DNA from 2 places in the Variovorax sp. FW305-3-2-15-B-LB1 genome. Region 2 is predicted to be linked to the other one. Evidence: riboswitches for the same ligand, from Rfam matches in the RefSeq annotation. Region 2 holds a riboswitch; the other holds the start of a gene.
What was found. Region 2 has a riboswitch for glycine ahead of AC3WQR_RS01785 (D-amino acid dehydrogenase). Riboswitches for the same ligand answer to the same signal wherever they lie in the genome.
Positions count from the first base shown of each region.

Region 1: it holds a riboswitch for glycine, as region 2 does, so the genes downstream of both, gcvT (glycine cleavage system aminomethyltransferase GcvT) here and AC3WQR_RS01785 (D-amino acid dehydrogenase) in region 2, are expected to answer to the same signal.

Region 1 is NZ_JBYSZY010000008.1:25,783-29,176, reverse strand. It holds gene gcvH (glycine cleavage system protein GcvH) at 1-310, opposite strand, end outside; gene gcvT (glycine cleavage system aminomethyltransferase GcvT) at 382-1,554, opposite strand; glycine riboswitch at 1,602-1,706, opposite strand; glycine riboswitch at 1,719-1,809, opposite strand; gene AC3WQR_RS07255 (hypothetical protein) at 1,841-2,377, opposite strand; gene AC3WQR_RS07250 (L,D-transpeptidase Cds6 family protein) at 2,473-2,751, opposite strand; gene AC3WQR_RS07245 (MFS transporter) at 3,208-3,394, opposite strand, start outside.
Region 2 is NZ_JBYSZY010000002.1:55,844-59,237, forward strand. It holds gene AC3WQR_RS01780 (RtcB family protein) at 1-81, shown strand, start outside; gene AC3WQR_RS01785 (D-amino acid dehydrogenase) at 99-1,406, opposite strand; glycine riboswitch at 1,498-1,604, opposite strand; glycine riboswitch at 1,649-1,739, opposite strand; gene rfbB (dTDP-glucose 4,6-dehydratase) at 1,858-2,937, shown strand; gene rfbD (dTDP-4-dehydrorhamnose reductase) at 2,934-3,394, shown strand, end outside.

The DNA.
Region 1 (3,394 bases), on a different contig from region 2:
GCTCGCTCAGCTTGACCTTGAAGAACCAGCCGGCGGCCAGCGGGTCGCTGTTGGCCAGCGACGGGTCGGCGCGCAGCGCTTCGTTGACTTCGGTGATCTCGCCCGACACGGGCATGAACACATCGGCGGCGGCCTTCACCGACTCGACCACACCGGCGACCTCGCCCTGCGCGAAGGTCTTGCCCACTTCAGGCAGGTCGACGAACACCACGTCGCCCAGCGCGTCCTGCGCATGCACGGTGATGCCGACGGTGGCGGCGCCGCCTTCGGCCGCCACCCATTCGTGGTCCTTGGTGTATTTGATGCTCATGAAAAAACTCCTCGTGGAAAAAATGGAATCGGGATGCAGAGCCTAGCCGGGTCTGCGGGGTTCAGTGTCGGTCAGCCGCGGTAGTAGCGCGTCGGCACGAAAGGCATCGTTGACACCTCCATCGGCACCGGCTTGCCGCGCACGATGGCCTGCACGCGCGTGCCGGGCTCGGCGAAGGCGGCGGCTACGTAGCCCATGGCCACGCAGCGGTCGGCCGTGGGGCCGAGCAGGCCGCTGGTGACGGCGCCGATGTCGTGGCCTTCGAGCGACTGCAGCAGCGTGCCGTCGCGCACCGGAATGCGTTCGAGCGCCACGAGGCCGACGCGCTTGCGCGTGAGCGTCTTGTGGTCGGTGTGCCCGGCCGCGCCCGAGGCGACGGCGGTCAGCTGGGCCAGCACCTTTGCCGCGCCCGGGAAGCCACCTTCGCGCGCACCGCCGGTGCGACGCACCTTCTGGATCGCCCAGTTGAGCGAGGCTTCGACCGGGGTGGTGGTGGTGTCGATGTCGTTGCCGTACAGGCACAGGCCGGCTTCGAGCCGCAGCGAGTTGCGCGCGCCCAGGCCGACGGGCTTCACTTCGGGCTGCGCCAGCAGCAGGCGGGCGAGGGCGTCGGCGTCTTTTGCGGCCACCGAGATCTCGAAGCCGTCTTCGCCGGTGTAGCCGCTGCGGGTGACGAAGGCGGCGATGCCGCCGATCTGTACCGCGCCGCCGGTCATGAACACGAAGCGCTCGATGCCGGGCGACAGGCGCGCCAGCGTGGCCGCGGCCTGCGGGCCTTGCAGTGCCAGCAGCGCGTGGTCGGGCAGGGGCTGCACCTGGCAGCGCGCGCCGATCCTGGCCTGGATGTGGGCGATGTCGGCCACCTTGCAGGCGCCGTTCACGATCACGAAGAGCGAGCCATTGCCTTCGTTGAAGAACATCAGGTCGTCGAGGATGCCGCCCTCGTCGTTCAGCAGCAGGCCGTAGCGCTGCTTGCCGGCGGGCAGATCGACCACGTCGACGGGCATCAGGGTTTCGAAGGCGGCGGCGGCATCGGGGCCGACCAGGCGCAGCTGGCCCATGTGCGAGATGTCGAACAGGCCGGCCGCATCGCGCGTGTGCTTGTGCTCGGCCATGAGGCCGGCGGGGTACTGCACGGGCATGGAATAGCCGGCGAAAGGCACCATGCGGGCGCCGAGCTCCACGTGGAGGTCGTACAGCGGGGTCTTGAGAAGTTGGGCGTCGGAAGCGGAGGAAGCGGCCACGGGGCACTCCAAAGGGGCAGTCGAAATCCATGGCTGCAACGCCACGGGCCACCCCTGCTGTCCGCTTTACCTGAGAGATTCGCCCCACGATCGGGGTTTGCTCCTTCGGTGGGCCGTGTGCAATGCCACGGCCTCTCTCCAGCAAGGAAACGCCGGTGGTTGCCGGCGTCTTGTCAGTCCTTTTGCCTGAGCGTTCGGGGAACCCCTGCGCCTTCGGCGGCCCCGTCGCGCGGGGCTCTCTCCTGACCCGGCGAGTGTAGTGGATCGCGGGGCCGGGGCTGGCGGCTCAGTGCACGGTTTCTGCCGGCGGCAGCAGCTTGTCGATGCGCTCGCGCAGCGAGTCGGCGCGCTCGGGGCCGGCGGCCTTCTCGATCTCGGAGAGCATCAGCGCGGCGATGGTCAGCATGGCCTCGCGGTCGCGGGCCTCGCGCAGGGCGTCGCGCATCTGGTTGGCGAAGCGCGGGTCGCGGCGCACGAACATGCGCTCGCAGATGTCGAACAGGAACATGCGCGTGGTGGCCAGCGAGCGCTTTCCGTCGAAGCTGTCGGCCGAGGTGGCGACCTGGATCGGCTCGGCGGCGGGGACGGGCGTGGGGGCCGGTGCAGGAGGCGGCGCGACCGGTCGCGCGACCTGCAGGTAGCCGCGCTGCATCAGCCCCTGGATCGCCTGCTCGGCCTCGACGCGGCTGGGGAACAGCGGGCTGAAGTCGGTCAGCGAGCGCCGGCCGTCGGCCATGAGCAGCAGGGCGCGCTCACGCTGGCTGAGCGTGCGCTGCCCGGCCTGGAGTTCGTCGCGTGCCTTCTCGGTCTTGGTGGGGAACATGGAGGCCACAGCTTTCGGAGGTCGAAGGCTGCAGCATCGTTGCAAGTGGTGACATCTTCGTGAACCATTTGCCTTACAGGGACAAGGGGGGCGCGTCAGTTGCCCGCGCTCTCCTTGCGGATCAGCCAGCGCGGGCCCACGCGCTGCAGCTCGAGCGTCTTGCGGTCGGTCTCGGTGAGCGCGTCGGCGCTGTAGACCTGCCGGAACTGCGCGCTGGCCGACGTGCCCTGGACGCTGATCACCAGCCCCTCGATGCCCACGCTGATGCGCGACTTGCCCGTGATGCGGGCGCGCCTGTCGGCCTCCCAGCGCTCGCGGGTCTGGCCGCGCGCGGGGGTGAAGTCGGCCGCGTAGGCCGCGAGGTAGCGCTCCACGTCGCGCGCGGACCAGGCGGCGGCCCAGGTGCGCACGGCGCTTTCCACTTCGGCGAGGTGGGTGACGGGATTGGTGGGGTTGGCGGGGGCGGCTGCTGGTGCAACGGCTGCAACGGGCGCAACGGGTGCGGTGGCCGGCGTGGCCGCGATACCGGCGGTGGCCAGCAAGCCGGCAGCGACAAGGCTGCTGCCCTGGGCGACGATTCGGTGCATGGCGTCCTTCTCTTTCCTTCTTCTTGTCTGTCAGGCTCGACGTCGAAGCTTGCGTCGATTCTGGCAGTGAAAGAGCAGGCGTGCGGCGTGGAATCGCCCACGGATTTCGGTGGTTCGTGGATCAGGGCGTGTGCACAGGACACCGGGTACTTCCCTCCGCGAATGTCCCCCGCCTTCGGCTCCTCCTTGATTTCGCTGCGGGAAGCACCCAGTGCCCTGTGCACGGTGGGCGCGGGGGTGGGCTCAGGCCGCCGCAGCCTCGCCCGCCATCACCTGCACCGTGCGATTGCGCAGCCGCAAGGCCAGCACGGTCGCCACGCACAGCACGCACAGCACCACCGTGAGCGTCACGCCGAGCCCGCGTGCATCCGACAGCAGGCCGAACAACGGCGACACCAGCCCGCCGACCGAGAGCGCGAGGCCGAGCGTG
Region 2 (3,394 bases):
GCGGTGATCGAGGCGCAGGAAAGCGCGGGGCTCATCCGCTGCGCCGTGCGGCTCAAGCCCTGGGTCACGTTCAAGGCATGACCCGGGCGCGTGTCGTGTCAGCCCAGTGCGGGTTGCACGGCGCGCGGCGCGGGTGCCGGCATGCCGGCGAACGCGAAGTCGACCTCGGGCGCCAGCCCGCTCACGATGCGCGCGATCGACTTGCCCGAGCCGCAGGCGTGCGTCCAGCCGAGCGTGCCGTGGCCGGTGTTGAGGAACAGGTTCGGCAGTTTGGTCTTGCCGATCAGCGGCACGTTGCTCGGCGTGGCCGGGCGCAGGCCGGTCCAGAACTGCGCGCGCTCGGTGTCGCCGGCGCCGGGGAAGAGTTCTTCGACGCGCCGCACGATGGCTTCGCAGCGCACGCGGTTCAGGTCGCGGTCGTAGCCGTTGAGCTCGGCCGTGCCGGCGATGCGCAGGCGGTCGCCCGACTCGGAGGTGTAGCGCGAGAACACCAGCTTGTATTCGTCGTCGGTCAGCGAGACCTGATGCGCCTTCGATGCGTCCTTGACGGGGAGCGTCACCGAGTAGCCCTTGGCGGGGTAGATCGGCAGGCGGATGCCCAGCGGCGCGGCGTACAACGGACTCAGCGAACCCATCGCGAGCACGAAGGCATCGCCGCGGATGCGCTGGAAGCGGCCTTCGTTGTCGGTCGCCTCGACGTGGTCGATGCTGCCGCCGGCTTCGCGCAGCGCGGTCACCGTGTGGCTCATGAGGAACTTCACGCCGGCCGCCTCGGCCAGCTTCACGAGCTCGCGCGCGAAGCGGTTGGCGTCGCCCGATTCGTCTTCGGCGGTGTAGGTGGCGCCAGCGAGTTGGGGGCGGATGTGGGCGAGGGCGGGTTCGATCCTGATGGCCTCGTCGGCCGAGATGACCAGCCGCTCGCAGCCCAGGGCACGCATCTGCTCGGCGGGCGCGAGGGCGCCGTCGAATTCTTTTTGCGTTGTGTAGAAGTGCAGGATGCCTTGCGTGCGCTGGTCATAGTTCAGGCCGGTGTCTCGACGCAATTGCTGCAACATTTCCCGGCTGTATGTACCGAGACGAACGATCTGTTCGATGTTGTGGCGGGTGCGGGCGGGGGTGCATTCGCGCAAAAACTGCAGGCCCCAGAGCCACTGGCGCATGTCGGCGCGGATGCGGAACAGCAGCGGCGCATCTTCCTTGCCGAGCCATTGCAGCACCTTCAGCGGCGCGCTCGGATTGGCCCACGGCTCGGCATGGCTGACCGAGATCTGGCCGCCGTTGGCGAAGCTGGTTTCGGCGGCCGGGGTGGCCTGCCGGTCGATCACGGTCACCTCGTGGCCGAGTTGCTGGAGGTAATAGGCCGAAGTCACGCCGAGCAGGCCGGCGCCAAGAACGATCACACGCATTGCAAGTACCTTTGAGTTTGCAGCGCTTGAACGGCGGGCGTGGAGTGCTATTGAAAAAATAGCAAGCAACCGGACGACCGATGTCCAAGTTGCCGCTCCCCCTGTCCTCGGTACCTGAGAGATTCACCCTGCTGCACCCGCAGCGGGTTTGCTCCTTCGGTGCGCCACATGGCGTGGCGGCTCTCCAGACGGCTGTATCGATGAGTGCAGTACTGACCCCTTGCCGAAGTTCCTGGGCGTTGCCTGGAATTTCGTCGGGCCGACCTGAGCGTTTATGGGAGTTTGCGCCTTCGGTAGGGCCTCCGTGGAGGCCCGCTCTCCTGCAATTGTTGGCGATTGTAGGCGGGCCCCGCAAGCCGGCCAAGCCCTGTACATCGGCACTTCACACCGATGGGATAATTGAATGTTGATTTTTGGTAAAGCAAACTTTTTTCTACATGCAGGGGACTCCATGATCCTGGTTACCGGCGGCGCAGGCTTCATTGGCGCCAATTTCGTGCTCGACTGGATCGCGCAGGGCAACGAGCCCGTCGTGAACCTCGACAAGCTGACCTACGCGGGCAACCTGGAGACCCTGGCGTCGCTCAAGGGCAACGCGAACCATGTCTTCGTGCAGGGCGACATCGGCGACAGCGCGCTGCTCGATCGCCTGCTGGCCGAGCACAAACCCCGTGCCGTCGTGAACTTTGCCGCGGAATCGCACGTGGATCGTTCGATCCACGGTCCGGAAGACTTCGTGCAGACCAACGTGCTCGGCACCTTCCGCCTGCTCGAATCGGTGCGCGGCTACTGGAACGCCCTGCCGGCCGACCAGAAGGCGGCCTTCCGCTTCCTGCATGTGTCGACCGACGAGGTCTACGGCTCGCTCTCCAAGACCGACCCGGCCTTCACCGAAGAGAACAAGTACGAGCCCAACAGCCCGTACTCGGCCAGCAAGGCCGCGAGCGACCACCTCGTGCGCGCCTGGCACCACACCTACGGCCTGCCGGTGGTCACCACCAACTGCTCGAACAACTACGGCCCGTTCCACTTCCCCGAGAAGCTGATCCCGCTGATGATCGTCAACGCACTGGCCGGCAAGAACCTGCCCGTGTACGGCGACGGCATGCAGGTGCGCGACTGGCTCTACGTGAAGGACCACTGCAGCGCCATCCGCCGCGTGCTCGAAGCCGGCAAGCTCGGCGAGACCTACAACGTCGGCGGCTGGAACGAGAAGCCCAACATCGAGATCGTCAACACCGTGTGCGCGCTGCTCGATGAACTGAGCCCCCGTGCCGACGGCAAGCCGTACAAGGAACAGATCACCTACGTCACGGACCGCCCGGGCCACGACCGCCGCTACGCCATCGATGCACGCAAGCTCGAGGCCGAACTCGGCTGGAAGCCCGCCGAGACCTTCGACACCGGCATCCGCAAGACCGTCGAGTGGTACCTCGCCAACGGCGAGTGGGTGCGCAACGTGCAAAGCGGCGCGTACCGCGAGTGGGTCGAGAAGCAGTACGACGCTGCGCCTGCAAAGGCTTCCGCATGAAGTTGCTGCTGCTCGGCAAAGGTGGACAGGTCGGCTGGGAGCTGCAGCGCAGCCTCGCGCCGCTCGGCGAACTGGTCGCGCTGGATTTCGACAGCACCGACTTCCACGCCGACTTCAGCCGCCCCGAGCAGCTGGCCGCCACGGTGCTGGCGGTGCGCCCCGACGTCATCGTCAATGCCGCCGCGCACACTGCCGTCGACAAGGCCGAGAGCGAGCCCGACTTCGCGCGCAAGCTCAACGCCACCTCGCCCGGCGTGGTGGCCGAGGCCGCGCAGCAGATCGGCGCGCTGATGGTGCATTACTCCACCGACTACGTCTTCGACGGCAGCGGCACCCGCCCCTGGAAGGAAGATGACGCGACCGGTCCGCTCAGCGTGTACGGCCAGACCAAGCTCGAAGGCGAGCAGTTGGTGGCGCAGCATTGCGCGAAGCACCTGATCTTTCGCACCAGCTGGGT